2 regions of the Bradyrhizobium sp. 62B genome follow, and region 2 is predicted to be linked to the other one. Evidence: predicted binding sites of a transcription regulator. Region 2 holds the regulator's gene; the other holds the start of a gene.
What was found. Region 2 encodes PhoB, which activates phosphate uptake and scavenging genes when phosphate is short. Its sites were predicted from a motif close to TGTCATNNANCTGTCAT; they were not measured.
Positions count from the first base shown of each region.

Region 1: the regulator PhoB is predicted to act here: its motif matches at 6,832-6,848, upstream of ML401_RS23605 (YbhN family protein).

Region 1 covers NZ_CP092841.2:4,934,707-4,949,469, forward strand. Annotated here, with positions in the region: gene ML401_RS23575 (PLP-dependent aminotransferase family protein) at 1-748, shown strand, start outside; gene ML401_RS23580 (hypothetical protein) at 902-1,489, opposite strand; gene ML401_RS23585 (hypothetical protein) at 1,583-2,017, shown strand; gene ML401_RS23590 (EAL domain-containing protein) at 2,021-4,420, opposite strand; gene ML401_RS23595 (MFS transporter) at 4,537-5,946, opposite strand; gene ML401_RS23600 (ferritin-like domain-containing protein) at 6,085-6,591, opposite strand; gene ML401_RS23605 (YbhN family protein) at 7,019-8,101, shown strand; gene ML401_RS23610 (hypothetical protein) at 8,188-10,140, shown strand; gene ML401_RS23615 (MFS transporter) at 10,436-11,788, shown strand; gene ML401_RS23620 (LysR substrate-binding domain-containing protein) at 11,914-12,819, shown strand; gene kdgD (5-dehydro-4-deoxyglucarate dehydratase) at 12,951-13,895, shown strand; gene gudD (glucarate dehydratase) at 13,920-14,763, shown strand, end outside.
Region 2 covers NZ_CP092841.2:6,994,539-7,009,301, forward strand. Annotated here, with positions in the region: gene apaG (Co2+/Mg2+ efflux protein ApaG) at 87-479, shown strand; gene ML401_RS33635 (Hsp33 family molecular chaperone) at 627-1,646, opposite strand; gene argF (ornithine carbamoyltransferase) at 1,810-2,733, opposite strand; gene ML401_RS33645 (aspartate aminotransferase family protein) at 2,733-3,938, opposite strand; gene ML401_RS33650 (GcrA family cell cycle regulator) at 4,396-4,908, shown strand; gene phoB (phosphate regulon transcriptional regulator PhoB) at 4,981-5,688, opposite strand; gene phoU (phosphate signaling complex protein PhoU) at 5,726-6,442, opposite strand; gene pstB (phosphate ABC transporter ATP-binding protein PstB) at 6,454-7,275, opposite strand; gene pstA (phosphate ABC transporter permease PstA) at 7,272-8,117, opposite strand; gene pstC (phosphate ABC transporter permease subunit PstC) at 8,122-9,111, opposite strand; gene pstS (phosphate ABC transporter substrate-binding protein PstS) at 9,287-10,300, opposite strand; gene ML401_RS33685 (ATP-binding protein) at 10,446-11,744, opposite strand; gene ML401_RS33690 (lysylphosphatidylglycerol synthase domain-containing protein) at 11,787-12,845, opposite strand; gene ML401_RS33695 (GNAT family N-acetyltransferase) at 13,271-13,702, opposite strand; gene ML401_RS33700 (haloalkane dehalogenase) at 13,714-14,619, opposite strand; gene ML401_RS33705 (TetR/AcrR family transcriptional regulator) at 14,616-14,763, opposite strand, start outside.

The sequences.
Region 1 (14,763 bases), 2.1 Mb from region 2:
ACCGATGGACGAGTACGGCGCGCGGCCCGATGCCATTCAGAAGGCGCATCGCGAGGCGCATCTGTCGGCGCTGTATCTGCAGCCCATCATCCAGAACCCGCTCGGCGTCACCATGAACGCGACGCGGCGCGCCGACATCATGCGCGTCGCCGAAAAGCTCGACCTCACCATCATCGAGGACGCCGTGTACGGCTTCCTCGCCGACGACACGCCGCTGGCAGCTCTCGGGCCGGATCGCTGTATCGTGATCGACAGCCTGTCGAAGAAGGTCGCGCCGGGCCTTGCGCTCGGCATCCTCGTGGCACCGCCGCAACTGCGCGAGAGCGTGATGAGCGCGGTCCGCACCGGCGGCTGGATCGCCTCCGGCCATGCGCTGGCGTCTGGGCAGCGGCTGATGGCCGACGGCACCGTCGCCGAGCTCACGCGCCTGAAACGCATCGACGCCTCGCGGCGTCAGCAGACCGCGGCACGGCTGCTCGCCGGCTACCAGCTCGCCGCCGACCCGCGCTCCTATCATCTGTGGCTGACGCTGCCGCCGCACTGGCGCTCGCAGACCTTCGTTGCCGCTGCGGCCCGGCGCGGCATTGCACTGACGCCGTCCTCCACCTTCGCCATCGCCCACGGTCATGCCCCGAACGCGGTGCGCCTCGCACTCGCCCCGCCCACCTTCGAGCAGCTCGATTCCGGCCTGCGCACCATCGTGTCGCTGCTCGGCACCAAGGAAGAGGATTTCGACTCCACGGAGTAGATCGCGGGGGCCTTTGCGCCGACGCGCCTCCAGCCGAGGACAAGTTCCGCAGGGATGTCCGTTCGGACCATGGCCGCTCATCGGCGTCTATTTGGATTGCTCCGAGTCCGGCGGCCGGCCCCGCTGACAATCGATCAGCGGCCGGTTGCAGGGCTACGGCAGCAGCGATTGCGGCAGGCGCGCCAGGGTATAGGCGCGTGGCTGGTTCCGCCGCACGAAGCCGCCGACCTGCCAGGCGAACAGCGCGGCAAAGCCGAGGATGAACAGCGCGCCGGCGAACTCGTCGATCATCAGCGCACGGATCAACAGGCCCGCCATCGCGACCGTCAGCATCGCCAGAAATACTAGCACCGTCGCATACGCTGTGCGGCCGAGCCCGGCGGTCAGCGCCGCGCGGCTGCCGGCCTTGGCCATCCGCGCATGCAATTCGACGATGAACGCGCGAAAGCCGTTGTCCTGCGGCGCCATCAGCGCCGCGGTCTGCCAGCTCGTCGACAGGATCGCGATGCGGCGGCCGCTATTGTGCGTGACATCGGCGCGAAAGCGGTGCTGCTGCATCGACACCGGGCGGAACGACAGCCGGATTGCACTGATCTCGTCATAAGGCCACAGGCCCGAGCGGCCGGAGATGTGCCAGGACAGCCCCTGCTCCGTCAGCTCGAAGCGATGCGCCGAGCCGATCAGCGACGCCTTGTAGGCATAGCTCACAACTGGCGCGGCCTCGGCCTCCGAACCCTGCATCCCGACAACCGATCCCGTCCGCGCGATCCCGTCCGCGCCATCCCGCCGGCGATCCGCTTGCGCGATCGCCCTTGCCCATCCTACAAGCGAGGCATGGCTGAGACGACCTTTTTTCCGCGCCGTCTGATTCTCGGCGCCGCAATGATCTCCGGCGTGCTGCTGGCGCTCGCGGTGCACATGCTGGGCGCGCGCTACGGCCTCGACCTCGGCGGGCTCTGGCGTTCCGACACGGCCGAGTTCATCCCCGCGGGCGCGGCGATTGCCTGGTGGCTGATCGCCACGGTCGGATTCTCCGGCGGCTATTTCACCGCGAGCTTGATGCAGAGCGCCGTGTCTGGCCAGATCCCGCAGCGGATGCGGCAGTTCCTGATCGCAGTCGGCGTGCTCCTGCTCGCAGGTGCGGGTCAGGTGGCCTCGGCGCCGAGCCCGATCCCGACCGTCTCGGGCGTGCTCGCCGGGCTCGCCGCGCTATGCCTTGGCGCCGTCATGGCGTTCTGCGGCGCCCATTTCGCGCTGCGCCGCGGCTGAACCTCACGCCGACGCCAGCAGCCGCGGGCGGTCCAGCATGATCGTCACGTCGGAGGCCGGCCGCGGCTTGCTGAACAGATAGCCCTGCGCCTGATTGCAGCCCTCGCGCCTGAGCAGCTCGAGCTGCGCATCATTCTCGACGCCTTCCGCGGTGGTGACGATGCCGAGGCTGCGGCCGAGGCCGGTCACGGCGCGGATGATCGCCATGGAATCCTCGCGCGTCGCCAGCTCCGACACGAACGAGCGGTCGATCTTGATCTTGTCGAACGGGAAGCTGCGCAGGTAGCTGAGCGACGAATAGCCGGTGCCGAAATCGTCGAGCGAGATCCGCACCCCCATGCCGCGCAGCTCGTGCAGGGTGGTCAGCGTCGCCTCGCTGTTCTGCAGCAGCACCGATTCGGTGATCTCGAGCTCGAGGCGTCGCGCATCGAGCCCCGAAGCGGCCAGCGCCTCGGTCACGGACGCGATCAGGTTCGGATTCTTGAACTGCACCGGCGACAGATTGACGGCGAGGTCGACGTCGTCAGGCCAGCTCGCCGCGTCGATGCAGGCGGAGCGCAGCACGAATTCGCCGAGCTGGACGATCAGTCCGGTCTCCTCGGCCAGCGGGATGAAGTCGATGGGTGCGATCAGGCCGCGGTGCGGATGGTTCCAGCGCAGCAGCGCCTCGAAAGCGACGACGCGACCGCTGATGACGTCGCGGATCGGCTGGTAGTACGGCTCGAACTCGCCACGTTGCAGCGCCGCGCGCAGATCCATTTCCAGGAGCCGCCGCGCCTGCGCGCGGGCATCCATGCCGGTCTCGAAGAAGCGATAGGTACCGCGGCCGTCCGCCTTGGCGCGGTAGAGCGCGAGGTCGGCATTCTTCAGCAATTCGTCCGGGTCGCTGCCGTCCTGCGGCGACAGCGAGATGCCGATCGAGACGCCGATCACGATCTGATGGTCGTCGATCTCGTACGGTGCCGAGATGACCTCGACGAGACGGCGGGCGAGCGACCTCGCGGCGGTTTCCTCGGAGCGTCCGATCTGGACCACGGCGAACTCGTCGCCGCCCAGCCGCGCCACGGTGTCGCTTTCGTCGACGACGGCCGTCAGCCTGCGGCCGACCTCCTTCAGCAGCGCATCGCCGATGGGATGGCCGAGCGAGTCGTTGATGTCCTTGAAGTGATCGAGATCGAGACAGAGCACCGCGAGCTGCTCGCCCGACCTTGTCCGGCGCAGCCCCTGCTCGAGCTGCTCGTGGAACAGCACGCGGTTCGGCAGGCTGGTCAGCGCGTCATGGCGCGCCATGTGCGAGATCTTGGCCTGCGCCTCCAGCCATTCGGTGATGTCCTCGAAGGTCGCGACCCAGCCGCCGCCGTGCATCGGCTGGTTGACCACCCGGATGGAGCGGCCGAACCGGTTGACCACGTCGGTCGTGGTGCGGCCCTCGCGCGCGTCGGCGACGAGGCGGGCGAAGAATTCATCGGCATCGCCCTGCCATTGGCCCTTGGCCTGCTCGTCCCGCAAGATGTCGACCAGCCGGCGGCCGGTCAGCGCGATGTCGGTGCGGCGAAGCATCGCCGCATAGCGCTCGTTGAACAGGATGATCTTGCCGTCGGCGTCGAACATGCACAGCCCCTGCGACATGTTCTCGAGCGCCGTGTCCAACACCATTTGCTGGGCCCCCAGTTCGCCCTTGGCGCGGCGGTCGAGCAGCGCGGCCACGAGGGCGATCGCGATGATCGCGACCGCGGCGCTGGCGGTGAGGAAGGACAGCGAGGCCGGCGGGATCGACAGGCCGCTGATCGCGAGCGTCGGATCCGGCGTCAGCAGCACCGCGCCCATGGCCGTGAAATGATGTGCCACGATGGCGATCGTCAGCAGCGCAGTCGCCGTCAGCGCATGGAAGAGGTCATCGCGTCGCGCCGCCACAAACAGGGCAAGCGCCGCAAAGAGAATTCCGGACAGGATCGAGATAGCAACCGTGCTTCCGATCCAGCCCACCCGCGCGGGTATCTCCAGCGCCGCCATGCCGGTGTAATGCATCGCCGCGACACCGGTGCCGACGATGGCGCCGCCAAGGGCGACCCACGCCGCGCGCGAGGACGATACGGCGATGCTCAGCCCCACGAAGGTCACCGCGATCGCAAAGATCAGCGACATGATCGTCACCGGGATGTTGTAGGCGCCCGCGCCTCCCGGCCCATAGGCGAGCATCGCGATGAAATGCGTCGCCCAGATGCCGCAGCCGCTGACGGCAGCATCGAGGCCGATCCAGGCAAGACGTTCGAGCCCGTGCGTCGCACGCGCGCGATGGAACAGGCTGATCGCCGCTGCGCTGGCGAGCAGGCACACCGCACCGCCGAGCGCGACGAGGCGCAGATCGTGCTCCTCGGTAAGACAGTAAAGAACTTGATACATTGCGGGCCCCGTCCCTATGGACTCGCACTTGAACCGACAGAGGTGGACGATCGGTAACCGGCTACATGACCGGTCCGCGAATGGTAAATGGCGGATGTCCGGATTCGTTCACATTGTCATTCTCGCGCCGGTGCACCGAAGCCGATCACCGCCGCCGCCAGCAACAAGACCGCCGCTGAAATAATCAACGACACATGCAGGCCTTCCATGAAGGCGCCTGTTCCCGCGATCAGCGATCCAAACAAGGCAACGCCGAGGACGCTGCCGGTCTGCCGCGTCGCGTTGAGGACGCCCGCCGCGATGCCGGAGCGCGCTTTGTCGACGCTGCCCAGCAACGTCGAGGTCAGCGGCGGTACCAATAGCCCTAGGCCGCCGCTGATCGCGATCATCTGCCCGCAGATCATCCAATAGCTCGTGTCGGCCGCGATCCACAGCAGACCGAGACAGCCGAGCGCCGACACGCAGGCACCGACGACGATGGTCGGGCACGCGCCGATGCGCTCGGCGAGGCGCGGCGCCAGCAGATTGATCGGCAGCACCGCCGCCATCATCGGCACGAAAGCAAGCCCGGTCCACCACGCCGACAGCCCGTTGATCCGCTGGAAGTACAGGCTGAGCACGAAGATCAGGCCGTAGATGGCGATGTTGACGAGCAGGCCGACGAGCGAGGTGAGCGCGAACAGCCTGTGGCCGAACAGCGACAACGGCAGCATCGGCTGCGCCGCGCACCTCTCGCGCCAGATGAAGAGCGCAGCGAGAATGGCAGAGCCGGCAAAGCCTGCGATCACCGCCGGATGTCCCCAACCCAGCGCACCGCCTTCGATAATGGCGCCGGCCAGCGCCCCCAGCGCTCCGATCGCGGCAAGCTGGCCGGGCAGATCGATCTCGCGCGAGCGCGCCCGTGTGGTCTCGCTGGCATAGCGCCAGCTCAGCCACAGGCCGGCGAGCCCGATCGGCAGATTGACCAGGAAGATGGCGCGCCATCCGACCAGCGTGATCAGCGCGCCGCCGACGAAGGGGCCGGCGGTGAGAGCAAGGCTGGCTCCGGCTGCCCAGACCGCAACGGCGCGGCCGCGTGCGCGGTCGTCCGCATAGGCATGATTGAGCAGCGCAAGCGAGTTCGGCACCAGGATCGCCGCCGCCAGCCCCTGGACCAGCCGGGCGCCGATCAGCACGGTCGCATTGGGTGACAGCGCGCAGGCGAGCGAGGCCGCGGTGAAGATGGCGAACCCCGCCATGAAGACGCGCTTGGCGCCGATCCGGTCGCCGAGAGCGCCAGCCGTCAGGATGAAGGCGGCAAACGCGATAGTGTAGGCGCTGACCACCCATTGCAGCTCGGCGACGCCGCCGCCGAGCGCCCGGCCCATCGCATCGAGTGCCGTGTTGACGATGGTGACGTCGAGCTGCACCACGCCATAGCCGAGACTCATTGCGGCCAGCGTGAGAGAAGTCGCAAGAGCCGAGCCCGCGCGTGGCGTGTCGGCCCTGCCGTCGAAGGTTTCATATTTGATGGTGTTGGCTCGCATGCTGCACCTCGATTGCAGCCCCATGCGACATGTACGCCTTTAACCCTCCGTCATGCTTCGAGAACGACCGAATAATGATGTTGAGCGTGAAAGCGCCGCGCGGACTACCGCGCGGCGCCAATCATGGTTGGCCTTGCATCAGCTCGCCGCGCGCAAATTCACCTTGCTCTCGGCGAGCGTCGTCAGCTTCTTGTCGGTCGCCTTTTCCTCCTCGAGCGTCTTGGCGAGCACGCTGGCGCAATCGTTGCGGCCGAGCTGCTTGGCCCAGGCGATCAGGCTGCCATAGCGCACGATCTCATAATGTTCGGCGGCCTGCGCCGCGTTGATCAGCGCGGCATCGAGCACCGCCTTGTCGGCGACTTCGCCGGCGGTCTCGTCGGCTTCCTCGATGATGCCGTCGATCGCCGGACAGTCGACCGCCTTCACGGGGACGCCATGCATCTTGAACACTTCCTCGAGCCGCTTGACGTGCTCCTTGGTCTCCTCGAGGTGCGTCAAAAAGCCCTGTTTCAGCTGTGGATCCGTGGCCTTGCTCGCCATCTTCGGCAGCGCCTTAGTCAATTGCTGCTCGGCGTAATAGATGTCCTGGAGCTGGTGCACGAATAGGTCATTCATGGTCTTGATGTCTTTTGTGAACAGTCCCATCGTTCCGTCCTCTTCCGGTTCTTGGAACACGAAGGCCGCGGCCTGCACGAAAAGCCGCTTATTCCGCCATGCTCGGTTGCTGATGGGGCCCAACGAGCGCCCGGCATCGACGTTCCAAAAAAGACCCGTAAGGCTTGCGCTGGAACAATGCGGCCGGCGCCGGGACCTGAAATCATAGGGCCCATACGAACGCACGAGCCGGACCGGTTTCACGACTCATATGCTTAACGCGCCTTCGATGTGAACCACGTATGACAAAGTGGCCGGTCCAGCGCAGAACCTCTTGTTGTCAAGGGCTGCACAAGCCGCTGTTTTTGCCTTAAATGAGCTGGATCATGCCGAGCGATCGATGCCTGCCTTTGGACATGATCACACCCGACTGGCCAATGCCTGGCCTGGTCGGTCTTGCCCCCCGCCGGGAGGATGAATGCACGGACTGCTGCCCGCGCTGAAACGCGGCTTCAAGAGATGGATCGGCTGGCGACGCCTTGGCGTTGCCGCGAGCATCTTCATCATCGCTTTCGCGATCACCACGCTGGTGCGGACCCTCAAGGGCATCGATACCGGGGTCATCCTGACTGCGTTAACCGAGATCCCCCGCGGGAGCATCGGGCTGGCGGCGATCTGCGTGTTTTTCGCGTTCTGTACGCTGACCTTCTACGATTTTTTTGCACTGCGAACGATCGGCAAGAAGCACGTGCCCTATCGCATCGCGGCGCTCTCCAGCTTCACGTCCTATTCGATCGGCCACAACATCGGCGCCACCGTGTTCACCGGCGGCGCGATCCGCTTCCGGATCTATTCGGACTATGGCTTGAACGCGATCGACGTCGCCAAGATCTGCTTCTTGTCCGGCCTGACCTTCTGGCTCGGTAACATCTTCGTGCTCTCGATCGGCATGGCGATCCATCCGGATGCGGCGTCTTCGATGGATCAGCTGCCGTCGTCGATCAACCGGCTGATCGCGCTTGGCGGCCTCGCCTCGATCGGCGCCTATCTGGTCTGGCTCTGCATGGGCGAAAAGCGACGCGAGCTCGGCCAGAAGGGCTGGAAGGTGGTGCTGCCTTCCGCGCCGCTGACCCTGGTCCAGATTCTGATCGGGGTGGTCGATCTCGGCTTCTGTGCCACGGCGATGTACCTCCTGATGCCGGCCAACCCGCCGATCGACTTCATGTCGCTCGCCGTGGTGTTCATCCTGGCGACGCTGCTCGGATTCGCCAGCCATGCGCCCGGCTCGATCGGCGTGTTCGACGCTGCCATGCTGCTGGCGCTGCCCGAATTCGGCCGTGAGCAGCTCCTGGCGACGCTCCTGGTGTTTCGCATTCTCTATTTCGTGATCCCGTTCGGCCTTGCCATCTCCATCATGGGCACCCGCGAGCTCTGGATGAACGTGGTGGAGCCCTGGCAGGAGCGGCGGCGGCTGGCGGAGGCCTGTGCCCAGGCCAATCTGCCCAAGGAGGTGACGCCCATGGAGCGCGAGCGGTTGCTGCGGCAGGCCAACAAGCGCTGAAATGGTCGGCCCAGACCAAAGGGTTGCGGGCGGCGGCGCAATGCTCTCTTATTTCCGCCTCAACTTTGCCGTTGAAGACGCGGGCCATGATCCCTGTATTCCTTCGTACCCTCTCCGCCTGCGCCCTGCTGCTGGCCGGGCTTTTGACCGTTTTGCCGGCAGAACGCGCCGCCGCCCAGGATGCCGGCACGCTGCAGATCAGTTGGGAGGTACGTAATCGCTTCCGGCTGTTCCGCGAGGAGCGCGACTTCCTGTTCCATGTCGAGAATGCGCGTAACCGCAACATCCTCGCCGCAGAACAATCGCTGGAGCAGCAGAGCGAAGGCCGCGGCTGGGCCCGCAACATGGTCAACCGCCTCTGCATCGACCTCCAGGGCCGCGTCAACCAGCCCTGCACCCGCGACAACACCAAGGAAAACTACCTCACCCCGATCGACCATCCCGTCACCGTACGCCTCGTCGGCGCGGTGCCGGTCGGCGCCATCTGCGCCTGGTCGTTCGACGACGGCGACGGCCCGCAACAATCGACCTTCGATTGCGCCGAGCCGATCAATTTGCGTGTCCGCTACGGCAAGCCGACGGTCGCGACCGTCGATGTCTCCTCCGGCTCCGATCCAACCCAGAAGATCCAGACCGAGATTCAGGTCCGCGACATCTTCGTCGCCGGCCTCGGCGACAGCATCGCCTCGGGCGAGGGCAATCCGGACCGGCCGCTGGCGCTGTCCGACGAAGGTTTCTGCTTCCGCTCTTATCTCGGCACCGCCGGCGGACAGTACTATCGGCCGAGCCGCCACGGCTACAAGGGCGGCCGCGCCTGCGAGGCGCCGGATACGCTCGCCAACTGGCAACGCTACAGTGCGCTCTGGTTCAACGCGCCCTGCCACCGCTCGCTGTACAGCTACCAGACGCGCACCGCGCTGGCCCTCGCGGTGCGCTACACCCACATTGCCGTGACCTATCTGCCGCTCGCCTGCACCGGTGCCAGCATCAGCGACGGGCTGCTCGGCTCGCAGCGCGCCCGCGAATGCCCCCCCGGCAAGACCGGGGTCTGCAACACCAGCGTGAACGCCCAGGTCGCCGAGCTGCGCGAGGCGCTGACCGCGGCGAAGAAGCGCCAGCCCGATCGCACGCTCGACCTCGTGTTGATCTCGGCCGGCGCCAACGATGTCTATTTCTCCGGCCTGGTCGCCGACGTCATCGTCGACACCGCGACCGAGCGGGCGCTGTTTCGCCGCTCCGGCGTGATGGCGAGCGTCGACGATTCCCGCGATGCGCTGGCCCGCGAGCTGCCGCAGAACTTCGTCAAGCTGCGCGAGGCCTTGAAGCCGCTGGTCGGCGGCGATCTCTCCCACGTCGTCTATGTCTCCTACGCCAATCCCGCGCTTGCCGATGGCGGCGTGCCCTGCCGTGGCGGCCGCGCCGGGTTCGACATCCATCCGTCCTTCAACGCCGACCCGCAGCGCCTCGCCCGCGTCTCGACCTTCGTCGACACCGAGTTCTTGCCGCAATTGAAGGCGCTCGCCACCTGCACCCGCGGCGCGCTGTGCCGCGATCCCGAGGCCGACCGCATGACCTTCGTTGATGCGCATCAGGCCGCCTTCGCCGATCACGGCTTTTGCGCGCATTCGGGCAACGATCCCGAATTCGACCGCGCCTGCTTTGCCGAGAACGGCCAGAGCTTCAATCCTGATATCGTGAGCGCAGCGAGCCAGCCGATGCTGTGCGGCCGCGGCGCATCGGAATACCGCGCCTACCTGCCCCGCGGGCGCTGGATCCGCGACGCCAACGACAGCTACTTCGCCGCGATGACCTATCCGCAAGGCCTGCCGGCGGCGAGCCAGCCGACCGACATCCACGACGCCACATGGGGCGTGCTCTCCGCCGTCTATGGCGGCGCGGTGCACCCGAGCGCCGAGGGGCATGCGGCGATGGCGGATGCGGCATTGCCGGCCGCGAGTGCCGTGCTCGGACTGGATGCCGTGCCGCCGGGCGTGACGCGCGGGGTGCTGCCGCAGCTGTTGCCGAGCGCGCAGCAGTAAGCAACGCTGCCTTCGCAAACTCAATGTCATCGTCCGCGCAGCCGGACGATCCAGTAATCCGTGACAGCTGCAATTGAATCGAGACGCTGCGGCATGCTATTCCCCGCCTGCGCGGGGAATGACCATGGAGTGCGCTGTGAGCGCATTCGCCATCTCCATGCAATCGTTCCCCTCACCTGCCGTTCCATCAATCCAAAAACGGCATCGATCGATACTGCCTTGAACTTGGACACTCCGCCGCACGCGCCTCTAGGAGTCGCCTGGAGGAAATGTTCGAGTTTCAAGGAGGCGCCTGATGAGCGCAGTGGTGTCCGCAGCGGACGTGAGGCGATCTCGCGTCAGGCTGTTCATCGTGACCATGTTGTTCCTGGTCACGACAGTCAATTATGCCGACCGCGCCACGCTGTCGATCGCGGGTCCCGCGCTCTCCAAGGAGCTGCATCTCGATCCCGTCGCCATGGGCTGGATCTTCTCGGCGTTCGGCTGGTCCTATGTCGTGGCGCAGGTACCGGGCGGCTGGCTGCTCGACCGTTACGGCTCGCGCCTCGTCTATGCCTTCAGCATCATCATCTGGTCGCTGTTCACGCTGATGCAGGGCTGGGTCGGCTTCCTCAGCGCCGGCACGGCCGTCGTGGTGCTGTTCGCGCTCCGCCTCCTGGTCGGCGTCGCGGAAGCGCCGTCCTTTCCCGCCAATGCCCGCATCGTCGCCGCTTGGTTTCCGGGCAATGAGCGCGGCACTGCGTCGGCCTTCTTCAACTCCGGACAATATTTCGCGACCGTGATCTTCGCGCCGCTGATGGGCTGGATCGCCCACTCGTACGGCTGGCGCTTCGTGTTCTTCGTGATGGGCGCGCTCGGCATCGTCATGGGCTTCGCCTGGCTCAAGACCATCTACGGCCCGAAGGAGCATCCCTCGATCAACGAGGCCGAGTTCGACTACATCAAGAACGGCGGCGCGCTGGTCGATCTCGACGCGCCCAAGGACGACCTGCCGCGCGCGCGGTCGCCCGAGGCCGGCTCCGGCTGGGACCACATCCGCCAGCTGCTCTCCAACCGCATGATGCTCGGCGTCTATCTCGGCCAGTACTGCATCAACACGCTGACCTATTTCTTCCTGACCTGGTTTCCGGTCTACCTCGTCAAGGAGCGCGGCCTGTCGATTCTGCAGGCCGGCTTCGTCGCGACCCTGCCGGCGCTGTGCGGCTTCATCGGCGGCGTGCTCGGCGGCATCATCTCGGACGCGATCCTGCGCCGGACCGGCTCGCTGACCATGGCGCGCAAGATCCCAATCGTCGGCGGCATGCTGCTGTCGATGTCGATCATCGCCTGCAACTATGTCGACGGACAGGCGCTGGTGGTCGGTTTCATGGCGCTCGCCTTCTTCGGCAAGGGCATCGGTGCGCTCGGCTGGGCCGTCGTCTCCGACACCTCGCCGAAGGAAGCCGGCGGCGTCTCCGGCGGCCTGTTCAACACCTTCGGCAACCTCTCCTCGATCACCACGCCGATCGTGATCGGCTACATCCTGGCCGCGACCGGCTCGTTCAACGGCGCACTGGTGTTCGTCGGCCTCAACGCGCTGGTGGCGGCGTTCGCCTACCTCGTCATCGTCGGCAAGATCGAGCGGGTGACGCTCAAACCTTCCTCCTGAGGGCTCCGATGGGAGCTTGACCAGGCAACTCAACGGCGGCCCTCAGAAGCCGCCGTCTTTGTTTTTGGGGGTGATCGATGCTAGAAGTCCCGGGGAAACGCCTTATTCATCTAAGGCATGTATCGATGTTCGACCTCAACCAGCTCCGCTGTTTCGTCACGGTGGCCGAAGAACTGCATTTCGGCCGCGCCGCCGCGCGGCTGAACATGACCCAGCCGCCGCTGTCCCGGCAGATCCAGGTGCTCGAGCACATCATCGATGCGCCGCTGCTGGAGCGCACCAGCCGCTCGGTCCGCCTCACCCCTGCCGGGCGCAGCTTCCTGCCGGAGGCGCGGCGCATCCTGAAGCTGGCGGAAAGCGCCTCGCAGGTCGCCCGCCGCATCGCGCTCGGCAAGACCGGCTCGCTGAAGATCGGCTTCACCGCGGCCGCCGCCTACGGCTTCCTGCCGGAACTGGTCGCAGCCTGCCGCGCAAAATTGCCCGAGGTGGATTTCTCGCTGAAGGAGATGGTGTCGGGCGACCAGTTCGAGGCGCTGACTTCGGGCCAGATCGACGCCGGCCTGCTCCGGCCGCCGATCGCGCGGCCCGAGCTCACCAGCCGCCGCGTCGTCGCCGAGCCCCTGCTCGCCGCGATCCCGAAGAAGCATCCGCTGGCGAGCGCCGACAGCATCACCATCAAGGATTTCGACGACCAGCCCTTCGTGATGTATTCGCCCTATGAGAGCCGCTACTTCCACGATCTCCTGGTGGCGCAATTCACCCGCGCCGACGTGCTGCCGCGCTATGTCCAGCATCTCAGCCAGATCCACTCGATCCTCGCCATGGTCCGCGCCGGACTCGGCCTTGCCATCGTGCCGGCCGCGGCTGCGGGCCTGAAGATTTCCGACGTCCGGCTGCGTCCGCTCAAGCTGCGGGGCCGCGTGCCGGTCGAGTTGTTCATGGTCTGGCGCCGCGACGACGAGAATCCGCTGCTCTCGGCACTGGTCAAAATCGCCGGTGAATTGTCCTCCGCGGAGGTGACGGAGGATTGATGCTCAATCCGCATCGGTCGATATAGGCTTTAGCTTGGACCCGCATCGAACGGTCTCCTAAACCACGGCGCATGGACGCGCAGGCATCGAGGCCCGCGTCCGACACAACACGCACGAAGGGAACAGCGCCCGTGAGCAAGATGACCCCGCAGGAAATGGCCCAGAAGATCGGATCCGGCCTCCTGTCCTTTCCCGTCACGCCATTCAAGGCTGACTACTCCTTCGACGAGGCGACCTACCGCGCCAACATGGACTGGCTGTGCGGCTACGACGTCGCGGGCCTGTTCGCCGCCGGCGGCACCGGCGAGTTCTTCTCGCTGACGCCGACCGAAGTTCCTGAAGTCGTGAAGATTGCCGTCGACGAGACCAAGGGCCGCGTGCCCGTGCTCGCCGGCACCGGCTACGGCACCGCGATCGCGCGCGAGATCGCGATCGGCGCGGAAAAGGCCGGCGCCGACGGTCTGTTGCTGCTGCCGCCCTATCTCACCCATGCCGAGCAGGAGGGCCTTGCCGCCCATGTCGAGGCAGTCTGCGCGGCCGTGAAGATCGGCGTCATCGTCTACAACCGCGACAACGCCATCCTGCAGCCCGACACGCTCGCCCGCCTTGCCGAGCGCTGCCCGAACCTCGTCGGCTACAAGGACGGCATCGGCGACATCGAGCTGATGACCCGCGTCTACACCAAGCTCGGCGACCGCCTGACCTATGTCGGCGGCCTGCCGACCGCGGAAACCTTCGCGCTGCCCTATCTCGACATGGGCGTGACGACCTATTCCTCCGCCGTGTTCAACTTCGTGCCGGAATTCGCCACCAATTTCTACGCGGCCGTGCGCAAGCGCGACCACGCCACGATCCAGGCTGGCTTGAAGGATTTCATCCTGCCGCTGATCGCGATCCGCAACCGCAAGAAGGGCTATGCGGTCTCGATCATCAAGGCCGGCATGAAGGTGATCGGCCGCGATTCCGGCCCGGTCCGCCCGCCGCTCACCGACCTCACCGAGCAGGAGATCGCGGAAGTGACCGCGCTGGTGAAGAATCTGCCCGCCATCCGATCGACACAACAGGCGGCAGAATAGACCGACCACAACGAGGAGCGAGCGATGGCCCTGACCGAGATTTCCGGCGCACCAATCGTCACGGCGATGCAGGTGATCCCGGTCGCCGGCCGCGACAGCATGCTGCTCAATCTGAGCGGCGCGCACGCGCCGTTCTTCACCCGCAACATCGTCATCCTCACCGACAATGCCGGCCACACCGGCGTCGGCGAGGTGCCGGGCGGGCAGAAGATCTGGCAGACCCTGCAGGACGCGCGCGACCTCGTGATCGGCAAGACCGTCGGCGCGATGAACAACATCCTCGCCGACGTCCGCACGGCTTTCGCCGACCGCGATGCCGGCGGCCGCGGCAAGCAGACCTTCGATCTGCGCGTGATGATCCACGCGGTCACCGCGATCGAATCCGCGCTGCTTGATCTGCTGGGTCAGCACCTCAACCTGCCGGCCGCCGCCCTGCTCGGCGAAGGCCAGCAGCGCAGCAGCGTCGAGACGCTCGGTTATCTCTTCTTCGTCGGCGATCGGCGCAAGAGCAAGCTCAGCTACGTCAACGGCGAGACCGGCAAACCCGAATGGTTCAATCTCCGCCACCAGGAGGCGATGACGCCGGAGGCCGTGGTGCGGCTCGCGGAAGCCACCCACGACCATTACGGCTTCGCCGACTTCAAGCTGAAGGGCGGCGTGCTGCGCGGCGAGCGGGAGATCGAGGCCGTCACCGCCATCGCAAAGCGTTTTCCCAACGCGCGCGTGACGCTCGACCCCAACGGCGCCTGGTCGCTCGACGAGGCGATCAAGCTTTGCAAGGGCATGCACGGCATCCTCGCCTATGCCGAGGATCCCTGCGGCGCGGAGGCCGGCTTCTCCGGCCGCGAGATCATGGCCGAGTTCCGCC
Region 2 (14,763 bases):
ATTCCCTTCGAATTCTGGCGGGACGATGTCGCCAAACCCGGCCGCGGCGTTTGGTTCCGGCGGCCGATTTCGGTATGGTGGCAGCCATGTACCGCGCCGTGACCCGCCACATCGAAGTGACCGTCGAGCCGAACTTTGTTCCGGAGCAGTCGTCGGCCGACCGCTCCCGCTATTTCTGGTCCTACACGATCGTCATCACCAATTCGGGCGAGGAGACCGTGCAGCTCAAGACGCGGCACTGGATCATCACCGATGCCTCCGGCCGCCAGCAGGAGGTGAAGGGCGAGGGCGTGGTCGGCGAGCAGCCGATCCTGGCCCCCGGCGAGCGCTTCGAATACACCTCGGGCGTCCCGCTCTCGACCGCCTCCGGCTTCATGACCGGCCGCTACCAGATGGTCAGCGAAAGCGGCGAACGCTTCGAGATCGACGTGCCGGCGTTTTCGCTGGACAGCCCGGACAGCAAGCGGGTGTTGAACTAAGGGGCCGGTTTCGCAGGTGCCGCAGGGTGGGCAAAGCGACTTGTCCGCCGTAGCTCGAAGAGCGAAGGCGTGCCCACGTATCGTTCGCAACCGAGAGAGCTTGTGGGCACGGCGCAAATGCGCCTTTGCCCACCCTAGGAGAGCTCGCTACGCGTCTTCCACGCCCGCTTCGTGCGGGGTGAACTGATACACCGAGCTGCAGAACTCGCAGGTCACGACCACCTTGTCGTCCTTGACCATCGCAGCACGATCATCCGGCGAGAAGCTCTGGAGCATCGAAGCGACCGCATCGCGCGAGCAGGAGCACTGTGCCTTGAGAACCATCGGATTGAACACGCGCACGCCGCGCTCGTGGAACAGGCGGAACAGCAGCCGCTCGCCGGAGAGCTCGGGATCGATCAGCTCGACGTCCTCGACGGTCTCGATCAGCGAGCGTGCCTCGACCCAGGCATCGTCCTCGGCGACGGCATGCACCTCGATGCCGTCAGGAGCATCGCCGGGATGTAAATCGGCCTGCCGCGCGCGCTCCGGCGCCTTCGGCAGAAACTGCATCAGCATGCCGCCGGCGCGCCAGCGATGCTTGCCGCCATCGGCGGAGCGCCACTCCTCGCCGACCGCGAGGCGCACGCGCGTCGGGATCTGCTCGGAGCGCAGGAAATATTCATGGGCGGCGTCTTCCAGGGTGCCGCCGTCGAGCGCGACCAGACCTTGGTAGCGGCTCATGTCAGGGCCCTGATCGATGGTCATGGCGAGATGACCGTGGCCGAGCAGCGCACCGGAATCCATGCCAGATTTCTGGGCTTCCCCAAGGCGCGCGGCATCGAAGCGCGCATAGGCGCGCAGGCGATCCGGCGCCTGATAGTCCACCACCAGGAAGGACACCGGACCGTCGGTCTGCGCCTGCAGGATGAAGCGGCCCTCGAATTTCAGCGCCGAGCCGAGCAGCGTGGTCAGCACGATGGCCTCGCCCAGCAGCTTGCCCACGGGCGCGGGATAATCGTGCTTGGTGAGAATGTCGTCGAGCGCCGGGCCTAGCCGCACAAGGCGGCCGCGTACGTCGAGCGCATCGACCTCGTAGGGCAGCACGGCGTCATCGATCGGAATCGAAGATGGCGCGCGAACCGGACCTTCGGGCCCGGCTTTCATGTCAGGGGATTGGGAAACCATGGCGCATTATCTGGGGTCGGTCGATGCAAATTGAAAGAGGCATGCCCGCATTCCTCACGGAACGACGGCTCGCGTAGCCCGGATGGAGCGCAGCGTAATCCGGGAGATCTTTCCGCGCGTTGAGAACCCGGATTTCGCTGCGCTCCATCCGAGCTACAAGAAGCTACTTCACCGCGTCAAAGCACCAGGCCAGAATGCCTTTCTGCGCGTGCAGGCGGTTTTCGGCCTCGTCGAACACGACCGATTGCGGGCCGTCGATCACCTCATCGGTGACCTCCTCGCCGCGATGGGCGGGCAGGCAGTGCATGAACAGCGCATCCGGCTTGGCCAGCGACATCAGCTTGCCATTGACCTGATAGGGCTTGAGCACGTTGTGGCGATGCTCGCCTTCCTTGTCGCCCATCGACACCCAGGTGTCGGTGACGACGCAGTCGGCGCCCTTCACGGCGGCCTCGGGATCGGTGCCGAGCATGATCGGCGCGCCCGTCGACTTGATGAAGTCGCGCATCGCCTTTTTCGGCGCGAGCTCCGGGGGCGTCGCGACATTGAGCTGGAACTTGAAGCGCTCGGCGGCATGCGCCCAGGACGCCAGCACGTTGTTGTCGTCGCCGGTCCAGGCCACCGTCTTGCCCTCGATCGGGCCGCGATGCTCCTCATAGGTCATGAGGTCGGCCATCACCTGGCAGGGATGCGAGCGCCGCGTCAGGCCGTTGATGACGGGCACGGTGGCGTTGGCCGCGAGCTCCAGCAGCGCATCGTGGTTGAGGATGCGGATCATGATGGCGTCGACATAGCGCGACAGCACGCGCGCGGTGTCGGCGATGGTCTCGCCGCGGCCGAGCTGCATCTCGGCGCCGGTGAGCATGATGGGCTCGCCGCCGAGCTGGCGCATGGCGACGTCGAACGACACCCGCGTCCGCGTCGAGGGGCGCTCGAAGATCATCGCCAGCGTCTTGCCTTCGAGCGGCCGCACCGGCTGCTGCGCCTTCTGCTTGGCCTTCATGGCGCTTGACGCCGCGAGCATGCGCTTGAGCTCCGACAGCGGGAGCTCGTTGATGTCGAGGAAATGCTTCGGGGACTTGCTCATCAGCTTGCCCGCTTGGTCTGGCCGGCCGCCAATGCGGAGCAGGCACGCTCGAGCCTGATGACGCTGTCCTCGATCTCGGCTTCGGTGACGATCAGGGGCGGCAGGAAGCGCACGACATTGTCGCCGGCGCCGACGGTCAGCAGCTTCTCGTCGCGCAAGGCGGCCACGAGATCGCCCGAGGGCACGACGGCCTTGATGCCGATCAGGAGGCCCTCGCCGCGCACTTCGCTGACGATGTCGGGGTGACGGTCGATCACGGAGGCGAGCTTCTGCTTGAGCAGCAGCGACATCTTCTGCACGTGGTCGAAGAAGCCTGGCTTGAGCATGACGTCGAGCACGGCGTTGGCCGCGGAGATCGCCAGCGGATTGCCGCCGAAGGTCGAGCCGTGCGAGCCCGGCCCCATACCGGCCGCCGCATCCGCGGTCGCCAGCACCGCGCCGATCGGGAAGCCGCCGCCGAGCGCCTTGGCCAGCGACATCACGTCAGGCGTCACGCCGGTACGCCTGTAGGCAAACAGATCGCCGCTGCGGCCCATGCCGGTCTGCACCTCGTCGAAGGCGAGCAGCAGCCCCTTCTCGTCGCAAAGCTGGCGCAGCGCCTTGAGGAAATTGGGAGGTGCCGACCGCACGCCGCCCTCGCCCTGGATCGGCTCGATCAGGATGCCGGCGGTGTTGGGGCCGATCGCCTTCTTGACGGCTTCGAGGTCGCCATGCGGCACCTGGTCGAAGCCGTCCATCGGCGGTCCAAAACCTTCGAGATATTTTGCAGAGCCGGTCGCAGCCAAGGTCGCCAGCGTGCGGCCGTGGAACGCGCCTTCGAAGGTGATGATGCGGTAACGTTCCGGATGGCCCTTGGAGAAGTGATGATGGCGGACCAGCTTGATCACGCCCTCCAGCGCCTCGGCGCCGGAATTGCAGAAGAACACGAAGTCCGCAAAGCTCTCGTTGCACAGGCGCGCGGCGAGCTTCTCGCCGTCCGGGCTCTGGAACAGGTTCGACATGTGCCACAGCTTCGTCGCCTGCTCCTGCAACGCCTTGACCAGCGCGGGATGGGCGTGGCCGAGCGCGTTCACAGCAACGCCCGAGGTGAAATCGAGATAGCGATCGCCATTGGTCGCAATCAGCCAGCAGCCTTCGCCGCGCTCAAAACCGAGGTTGGCCCTGGCGAAAACGGGGAGCAAATGCGGGGCTACGCTGTTAGTCATGACGGTCACTTGATGTTGCGGACGGTGTGGGGCGTGCATTGCGCAACGCACCATTGACCGGCCCGGAAAACGAAACGTGCCGCCTTTTAAGGGCGGCACGCGGGACTATCTTAGGCCTGGTGAAACGGGTGTCAATGCCGCCCGAAAGCCTCGGGAAACGCAGATTCCGTAGTCTTGCGGTGGCGATTTTGCGGGTTTTACACCACGGAACATGTGGAAGCGAGTCGGCGGACTCTTGCGCGTGAGTCACGCCATATTGTAGCGTTTGGGCTGTCAGATACGACATCTCGTGCAGCAGTTCTGATCCCAAGAGTCCTCATGTACCGGCGTAAACGTTCGGGCGCGAGTAGCGCGCCCGGCGAGCCTTAAGGGATTCTGACGGCACGGGTTTTTGAGGCTTAGGCATTCGCCGCACGGACCGCCAGGATGGCAGAAGCGCAGCGAGGGAAAGGGTGCAATGACGGTTTTGACCTGGTCCGACGATCGCGTCGAGCAGCTGAAAAAGCTCTGGGAGGCCGGATTGTCGGCCAGCCAGATCGCAGCAGAGCTCGGCAATGTGACCCGCAATGCCGTGATCGGCAAAGTGCACAGGCTCGGCCTGTCCGGCCGCGCCAAGAGCCCTTCGTCGGCCGCGCCGCGGCCGCGCAAGGCACGCCCGGCGCAGCACATGATGCGGGTGACCCGCCCCATTGCGCGCGGCAACACCGCACTGGCGCAGGCCTTCGAGGTCGAAGTCGAGGCCGAACCGGTCACCTACGACAACGTGGTGCCGATGAGCCAGCGGCTGTCGCTGCTCGAGCTCAACGAGGCGACCTGCCACTGGCCGGTCGGCGATCCCTCGAGCCCGGATTTCTTCTTCTGCGGCGGCAAGGCGCTGTCCGGCCTGCCCTACTGCGCCCAGCATTCGCGCGTGGCGTATCAGCCGGCAGCGGATCGCCGGCGCGCACCGGCGAAGCCGGGCCCGCGGTAAACACGGTCTTAGGCATCGAGACGAAAAAGCGCGTCAGCTGGCGCGCTTTTTGTTGGATTACGGAAGCAGGTCCTACGTCTGCTCAGCCTTCGCAAAGCGATCATCCAGCGCGTAGCCGGCGCCGCGGACGGTGCGGATCGGGTCCTGCTCGCGGCCGAGATTGAGCAGCTTGCGCAGGCGGCCGATATGGACGTCGACGGTACGCTCGTCGATATAGATGTCGCGGCCCCAGACGCTGTCGAGCAGCTGCTCGCGCGAGAACACGCGGCCGGGATGCTCCAGGAAGAACTCCAGAAGCCGATATTCGGTCGGGCCGAGATCGATCGGGCGGCCCGAGCGCGCCACGCGGCGCTTGTCGCGATCGAGCTCGATGTCGCCATAGGCCAGCACGGTCGCGAGCCGCTCGGGGTTGGCGCGCCTGAGCAGGCCCTTCACGCGCGCCAAGAGCTCCGGCACCGAGAACGGCTTGACGATGTAGTCGTCGGCGCCGGTCGCAAGGCCGCGCACCCGCTCGCTCTCCTCGCCGCGCGCGGTGAGCATGATGATCGGCAGCTGCTTGGTCTCGGGCCGGGTGCGCAGGCGCCGGCACAGCTCGATGCCGGAGAGGCCCGGCAGCATCCAGTCGAGCACGATCAGATCGGGAATGTGCTCCTTGAGGCGGGTGTCGGCGTCGTCGCCGCGCATCACCGTCTCGACGTCATAGCCGTCGCCTTCGAGGTTGTAACGCAGAAGCTCGGTGAGAGCTTCCTCGTCCTCAACCACCATAATGCGTGCGCCCATGGTGTCGTCGCTCCTTAGGTCTTCGGATATCAAGTCTTCAGGTATTCGGGACCGTCGTGGCGAAGGTCGTCATGTCGCCCTTCGGCCGCTTGTCGGTGATCGCCTGGCCCTCGATCATGTAGAACACGGTCTCGGCGATGTTGGTGGCGTGGTCGCCGATCCGCTCGATGTTCTTGGCGCAGAACATCAGATGGATGCAGAACGAGATGTTGCGCGGATCCTCCATCATGTAGGTGAGGAGCTCGCGGAACAGCGAGGTGCAGATCGCGTCGACTTCCTCGTCGCCCTTCCACACCGCCATCGCCGCCGGCAGATCGTGCGCGGCATAGGCATCCAGCACCGACTTGACCTGCTGCTGCACGAGGTCGGTCATGTGCTCGAGGCCGCGGAACAGCTTGAGCGGATGGAAGTCGGTCTCCAGCGCGGCGACGCGCTTGCCCATGTTCTTGGCGAGGTCGCCGATGCGCTCGAGGTCGGTCGCGACGCGCATGGCGCCGACGATCTCGCGCAGATCCACCGCCATCGGCTGGCGGCGGGCGATAGTGAGCACGGCGCGTTCTTCGATGCGCTTCTGCAGCGCGTCGAGATCGGCGTCGATGGTGACGACGCGCTGGCCGAGCGCGACGTCGCGGCGGATCAGCGCGCCGACGGAATCGACGATCATGCGCTCGGCGATTCCGCCCATCTCGGCGACCAGGCGGGTGAGCTCCTGGAGGTCAGTGTCGAAAGCCTTTGCGGTATGTTCAGAACCCATGTTGCGTCTCCTCAGCCGAACCGGCCGGTGATGTAATCCTGCGTACGCCGATCGCTCGGCGACGTGAAGATCTTGCTGGTGTCGTCGAACTCGATCAGCTCGCCGAGATACATGAAGGCGGTCTTGTCGGAGACGCGCGCCGCCTGCTGCATGTTGTGGGTGACGATCGCGATCGTGTAGTTCTCGGACAATTCCTGGATCAGCTCCTCGACCTTGGCGGTCGAGATCGGGTCGAGCGCCGAGCAGGGCTCGTCGAACAGGATCACTTCAGGCCGCACCGCGACGGTGCGGGCGATGCACAGGCGCTGCTGCTGGCCGCCGGACAGCGACAGGCCGGAGGCGTTGAGCTTGTCCTTGACCTCGTTCCACAGCGCGCCGCCGCGCAGCGCCTTCTCGACCCGGTCGTCCATCTCGGACTTCGAGATCTTCTCGTAGAGGCGGATGCCGAAGGCGATGTTCTCGTAGATCGTCATCGGGAACGGCGTCGGCTTCTGGAATACCATCCCGACCCGGGCGCGCAGCAGGTTGAGGTCGAGCTTGGGATCGAGGATGTTGGTGTGGTCGAGCAACAGCTGGCCGGTGGCGCGCTGTCCCGGATAGAGGTCGTACATCCGGTTGAAGATGCGCAGCAGCGTGGACTTGCCGCAGCCCGACGGGCCGATGAAGGCCGTGACGCGATTGGCGCCGAGCGTCAGATTGATGTTCTTCAGCGCGTGGTGCTCACCGTAGTAGAAATTCAGGTTGCGCGCGGTGACCTTGGCTGGCGCCTCGGGCAGCGGCTGCGAGCCGGGGTGAACGCTCGGCGCGCTGACGGAAACAGAGATTTCACTCATTTTGCAGTCCTCTCGGCGCCGATGATGCGGGCGCCAATGTTCAGGGCAAGCACGGTCAGGGTGATCAGCAGGGCGCCGCTCCAGGCGAGCTGCTTCCAATAGGCGTAGGGGCTCTGCACGAAGTTGTTGATGGTGACTGGAAGGTTCGCCATCGTCTTGTCCAGGCCGAGACTGAAGAACTGGTTCGACAGCGCGGTGAACAGCAGCGGCGCCGTCTCGCCGGCGACGCGCGCGGTGGCCAGCAGCACGCCGGTGATGAGGCCGGAGCGCGCCGCGCGATAGGCGATCCGCTTGATCACCAGCGAGCGCGGCAGGCCGAGCGCGCTGGCGGCTTCACGCAGCGGGTTCGGCACCAGCAGCAGCATGTCCTCGGTGGTGCGCACCACGACCGGGATCACGATCACGGCAAGCGCCAGCGCGCCCGCGATCGCCGAGAAGCCGCGCATCGGCACCACCACCGCGCCGTAGATGAACAGGCCGATGATGATCGAGGGCGCCGAGAGCAGGATGTCGTTGATGAAGCGGATCACCGAGGTCAGCTTGTCGTTGCGGCCGTACTCGGCGAGATAGGTGCCGGCGAACAGGCCGAGCGGCGCGCCGATGCCGACGCCGAGCACGGTCATGATGATCGAGCCGACGATGGCGTTGCGCAGGCCGCCCTCGGTCGAGCCGGGCGGAGGCGTGTCTGCGGTGAAGAGCTGAACGTTCAGGCCCGCCACGCCGTTGTAGAGCAGCGTGATCAGGATCAGCGCGAGCCAGGTGACACCGAAGGCGGCGGCCGCGAAGCAAAGACCGCGGATGATGAAATCCTTGCGGCGGCGGCGTGAATAGATCGGATTCATGGCGCTAGTTCCCCGCCTTCTTTTCCAGCCGCATCAGCATCAGCCGCGCCGCCGCGAGCACGAAGAACGTCAGCACGAACAGCAGCAAGCCGAGCAGGATCAGGCCGGACTGATGCAGGCCGTCGCTCTCGGCGAATTCGGAGGCGATCGCCGCCGAGATCGTGGTGCCCGGGGCGAAGATCGACGACGAGATGCGAAACGAGTTGCCGATAATGAAGGTCACCGCCATGGTCTCGCCGAGCGCGCGGCCCAGCGCCAGCATGACGCCGCCGATGACGCCGACGCGGGTGTAGGGGATCACCACGCTGCGGACGACTTCCCAGGTGGTGCAGCCGACGCCGTAGGCGGCTTCCTTGAGGACCGGCGGCACCGTCTTGAACACGTCGACCGAAATCGAGGTGATGAAGGGCAGCACCATGATGGCGAGGATCAGCGCGGCGTTGAACAGGCTGAGATAGGACGGGGGACCTGCGAAGATCGCGCCCAGCACGGGGACGCCGTCGAAGATCCTGATCATGAAGGGCTGGAAGGTGTTGGCCAGGAACGGCCCCAGCACGAAGAAGCCCCACATGCCGTAGATGATCGACGGGATTCCGGCGAGCAGCTCGATCGCCATGCCGATCGGGCGGCGCAGCCATTGCGGGCAGAGCTCGGTGAGGAAGATGGCGATGCCGAGGCCGACGGGAATGGCGATCAGCATCGCGATGAAGGAGGTGACCAGCGTGCCGTACATCGGCCCGAGCGCACCGAGCACCGGCGGATCGGCGGACGGCGCCCAGCGCTGCGTCCACAGGAAGGAGAGGCCGTATTCCTTGATCGCCGGGAACGCGCCGACGATCAGCGAGATGATGATGCCGCCGAGAATGAGCAGCACAGAGATCGCGGACAGCCGCGTGATCCAGTAGAAGGTGACGTCGCCGAGCTTGAACGCGCTCAAGGCCTTGGCGCGGTCATACGGTCCGGCGTCGTCGATTACATCGCTCTGAACGGCCATTTCTGCCACGCCGATCCCCTGTACCAAAGACTACACTTTTTTGTTGGTCTTGTGCCCCGGATGCGGTGCAGCGCGTAGCGGTGCGCCGCCGATCCGGGGCCTAGCGTTTGTGGGTCCCGGCTCTGCGCCGCAACGTTTCACGTTGCAGCGCGTGCGGGACACGAGAGGAGAGCGCTTAGCTCTTGATCTCGGCAGCCCAGGTCTTCTCGATCAGCTGGACGACGCTGTCCGGCATCGGGATGTAGTCGAGCTCTTCAGCCGCCTTGCCGCCGTTCTTGAAGGCCCAGCGGAAGAACTTGATGGCTTCCTGCGAGGCCGCCTTGTCGGTCGCGGACTTGTGCATGAGGATGAAGGTCGCCGCGGTGATCGGCCACGACTTCTCGCCGGGCTGGTCGGTCAGGATGACGTAATAGCCGGGCGCCTTGGCCCAGTCGGCGTTGGAGGCGGCCGCCTGGAAGGCTTCGACGGTGGGCTGCACCAGCTTGCCGGCCTTGTTGACGAGACCGGTGTAGGTCAGCTTGTTCTGCTTGGCATAGGCGTACTCGACATAGCCGATCGAGTTCTTGGTCTGGCTGATGTTGCCCGACACGCCTTCATTGCCCTTGGCGCCGACGCCGACCGGCCACTCGACCGCGGTGCCCTCACCGACCTTGCTCTTCCAGTCCGCGCTAGCCTTGGAGAGATAGTTGGTGAAGTTGAAGGTGGTGCCCGAACCGTCCGAGCGGCGGACGACGGTGATGGCTTCCGAGGGCAGCTTCGCGCTCGGATTGAGCTTCTTGATCGCGGCGTCGTCCCATTTGGTGATCTTGCCGAGATAGATGTTGGCCAGCGTCTCGCCGTCGAACACCAGCTCGCCCGGCTTCACGCCCTCGAGGTTGACCACGGGAACGATGGCGCCCATCACCGTCGGCCATTGCACGAGGCCGTCCTTCTCGAGCTGCTCGGCCTTGAGCGGCGCATCGCTGGCGCCGAAGGTCACGGTCTTGGCCTGGATCTGCTTGATGCCGCCGCCGGAACCGATCGACTGGTAGTTCAAGCCATTGCCGGTCTCTTTCTTGTAGGCGTCAGCCCACTTCGAATAGATCGGGAACGGGAACGTCGCACCGGCGCCGGTGATGTCGGCGGCAAGCGCCACCGTCGTCGATGCGGCGACCAAGCCGGCAGCGACGATCGTTCTGAGGAAATTCATGCTGGTCTCCATTGGGGGGAGCGAAGCGCCATCCGCGCCCGATCGCGCTCCCCGCGCCGCCCCCTTTAGGAGCGGTCGGCTGTGCTTTTACGAAGGTTTCGTGACAGTCGGATGACACCAGCAAGCAACTGAAATCGCTCGCGTTTCAGGTCGATGCGGGAGTCTTGATCTGGGGAAAACAGGCGGTGAAAGTAGCGCCCTGCTTGGGCACGCTTTCGATCAAAAGCCGGCCGCGATGGCGGTTAAGGATATGTTTCACCAGCGATAATCCGAGCCCGGTTCCACCCTGCAAGCGGCTGTCGCCGACGTCCACGCGGTAGAACCGCTCGGTCAGCCGCGGCAGGTGCTCGGGCGCGATGCCGGGGCCGAAATCGCGCACCGTGATCCGGATTTCCTGAGTTCCGTCAGTGGCCGCGGCGGAGGTCAGCGACACGATGACGCGTCCGCCAGAGGCGCCGTATTTGAGCGCGTTCTCGATCAAATTCTCGAACAGGCGGAGCAGCTCCTCGCGGTCGCCCGCGATCATCACCGGCCCATCCGGCAGATGAATCTCGACCTCGACCTGGCGCTCGCGCGCCAGCGGCTCGAGCCCGTCGGCGACCTGGCGGATGATCGGCAAGAGATCGACCAGGGTGTCGGGGCGGACATGGGCCGACAGCTCGACCCGCGACAGCGACAACAGATCGTCGATCAGGCGCGCCATGCGGGTGGCCTGGTTGTGCATGATGCCGAGGAAGCGCTCGCGCGCCTTTGGATCGTCCTTGGCCTGGCCCTGCAGCGTGTCGATGAAGCCCGACAGCGCGGCCAGCGGCGTGCGCAGCTCGTGGCTGGCATTGGCGACGAAGTCGGCGCGCATCTCCTCGACCCGGCGCAGCGGCGTCTGGTCGTGGAAGGTCATCAGCATGCATTTGTCGGTGCCGCCGAAGCTGGTCGGCACCGGCACCGGCGTGATCGTGAGCTCCAACCAGCGATCGACCGGGACATGGTCGAGATAGGTCGCGCGCCGCGGCTCGGAGGTCGCGATCGCCTCGCGCAGCGCCGTGATGATCTCCGGCGAGCGCAGCGCGAACTGGGCGAGCTCGTTCCGGCGCAGCGCCGGCGCGAGCTGGGCGGCGGCGGCATTGAGGTGGATGACGCGGCCGGCACGGTCGAGCAGTACCGCCGGATCCGGCATGCCGGCGACGACCGCGGCCACCGCCGCGCTCTCGACCGGATTGATGCGCCTGACGTCGTCGCGGGACGCGGCGGGATCATGCAGGCGCCACGGGATCAGCGCAGCGGCGGCGATGCACAGGAACACGATCGCGGCGTGCAGCACCGACAATTCGCCGAGCGAGACGATGACGGACAGCGCCAGCGCCGCGGCGATCAGGATGATCGTCGAGTGCCGCAGCCGGTCGGACCAGGGCTGGGTGGAGGGAGAAGATGGGGCGTCGATCGCCATCGGGGCGGACTTCTCCTAAAGGGCCTGTCCTGGACTCTGGTCCTAAGATTTGGCGCCGTCGCTACGCTCTCTCACGTAGGCGGCTTCACGCGCCGGACCGGGGTCGAGCTTGAGCGCCGCCTGCTGCAGGCGCTTCGATCGTGCGCCGATGATAACTTCGCGAAACGTCAGCAAGATTACAGAGATGACGAAGGGCGAGAGATAATAGAGGACGCGGAACAGCAGCATGCCGCCAAGCAGCTCCTCGCGGTCCATCTGCCAGAGGCCGACCAGCATGGCGGCGTCGAACACGCCGAGCCCGCCGGGCGAATGGCTGGCGAAGCCGAGCAGGGTGGCCGAGACGAAGATCACCGCGACGACCACGAAGCCGAGATTGGGCTCGTCCGGGACCAGCACGTACATTGCGAGCGCGCAGAAGCCGAGATCGATGATGCCGATCGCGATCTGCAGCAGCGTCAGTGGGCCGCCCGGCAGCACCACGGTCCAGGGCCCGCGGCCGACCACGCGCGGCTGGGTCCAGACCCAGACCACGTAGCCGACCAGCCCCGCGATGATCGCCAGCGCCAGCGTCCGGTTCAGCCATGGCGGCAGCTGATCGATCGAGGCGGCGGCCTCGGGATGATAGGAGATGCCGAGGCCGAGCACGGCGGCATTGCCGAGCCAGAAGGTCAGGCCGGCGAGGAAGCAGATCTTGGCGACGTCGATCGCGTTCAGCCCATAGGCCGAATAGATGCGATAGCGCACCGCGCCGCCGGTGAAGACGGACGCGCCGACATTGTGGCCGATGGAATAGCTGGTGAAGGCCGCAAGCGCGTTGATGCGATAGGGCACATGGGCGTGGCCGATCGCGCGCACGGCGAACAGATCGTAGAAGGTCAGCGTGAAATAGCCCGCGGCGACGAACAGCGCCGCCATCGCAATCTGGCTCGGCTCGGTGCTCTTGATCGCTTCGAGGACCTCGTTGAAATCGATGCCGCGCAGCATGTGGTAGAGCACATAGCAAGCGATGCCGATGACCGCGACGCTGATCACAACGCCAAGCTTATGCAGGATTTGCTTCTCGCGCAGAAACGATGTCGCCCTGCGTATGGCTTCCAGCATCTAGACCTCGAACAACGCTTCAGCGGCCAGAACGGCCGGCGGACAGGACGGCGCACAGGCACACGACGACCCCTCGCCGCCGGCTCCGGCATCGCGCATGCCCCCCGCCCCTCCACTAGCGCGTTTTCGGGCGGAGTGGAATTCGCCAATTCGAACAAAAACACGTGCCTTCAATATTTTAGGCAGGGTTATGGGCTCCTGATGCACGGTTTGACGCCTTCGGCGGCAAGGCTTGACGCGAATCTCCCTGGCAATCCTGCGCAGACGCCGTGAAGTTTTGATGATTTCGGCCGCACATTGTTCCGTCACGCCTTAAGCCGAAATCAATCTATGGACGGCGCCCCCCTGTTGAAAGAGGGGGCAATCCCGGCCTCGTTCACGGGTTGTCCGATGCGCCGGAAGGTCGCGGCCTCCCGTGCCCAGCCTCAAGGCGCGGTCAAATAGCCGCGGCCATGGGCTGCGGCCTGATCCTCGAAGATCGCCATGGCCGTGGTCATCCGCCAGAAGCCCAGGCGTTCGTAAAACCCCTCCTTGCCCGGCACGGCATAGAGGATGATCTTGCGATGGCCGCGGCAATGCGCAAGCAGACGCTCGATGATGTCGCGGCCGAGACCCCGCCCCTGACAGTCCGGGTGCACGGCGATATCACAGAGATAGGCGCAGTCGCGGCCGTCGGCCAGCACGCGCCCTGCGGCCACGAGGCGGCCACCCTCCCTGGCGAAGGCGCGAAACATGCTGTTGCCGAACACCAGCGCAAGATCGCCCGGCTTCTTGTTGCCGAGCGGGGCAATGCGATAGAGCTCGGAGAGCTCGTCCCAGTCGATCCCGGCGAGGTCGTCAGCCCAGACAATCGACATCGCGTCCTCCGTCAGGCCGCAAGCTGGGGACGTACTGCTTCGATGCCGGCGATCCAGCCGGCAATTGAGCGGCCGATCGCGTCGGGGTGATCCTCCTGAAGGTAATGCCGGCCGGGCCCGAGGCGGACGAGCGCGCAGTGCTGCAGCGAGGCTGCGAACGTCTCGGCAAATCTTGGAGCGACGACGGCCCCCGGCTCGCCTGCGAACAGCAGCTTCGGATATGTGGACGCTTTCAGCGACGCATGCGCCGATTGCAGCGCCTGAGCAACATCGGCGGGCTCGCCGGCGATCGGCAATTCCCGAGGGAACACAAGAACGGGACGGCGGCTCTCCGGCGTCGGAAACGGCGTGCGGTACGGCGCCATCTCCTCTTCGCTCAATGTGCGCATGATGCCGCCGGGCAGCACGCGTTCGACGAAGGCGTTGGCCTCCAGGATCATGGCCTCGCCCTCGCCCGGCGTCCTGAATTTGCGGAACGTCTCGCGCGCGGCATCGACCTGGTGGAAATCCTGCCAGGTCGGCATCGGCCGGATGAACTCCATGAAGGCGAGGCCGCGCACGAAGGCCGGCCGGCGCGCGGCGAGATGAAATGCCAGCGCCGTGCCCCAATCCTGCGCAACGAGATAGGCCGAGGCGATGCCGAGCTGCTCGATCAGCGCGTCGAGATAACGAACGTGGTCGAAGAAGCGGTAGGCGATATCGGGCTTGCCGGACTGGCCGAAGCCGATCAGGTCGGGCGCGATGCAACGCGCCACGGGGGACACCAACGGCAGGATGTTTCGCCAGATATGCGACGATGTCGGATTGCCGTGAAGGAAGAGCGCGACCGGCGCGTCCTTCGGGCCTGCCTCACGATATGCCATCGTGCTCCCCAGCACGGCGACGGTGCGGATCTGGATCTCGGCTTGCTGGCTCATGTCGACTCCTTGAAGACGGTTTTGAAGGCGATGGTCTTGAAACGCTCGAGCGCCTGGGGCGTGCGGTCGACCTTCATGCGCAGGATCGCGCCCTGCCAGGAGGCGAGCAGGAAGTCGGCAAGCTCCTCAGGCTCGAATTCGGAA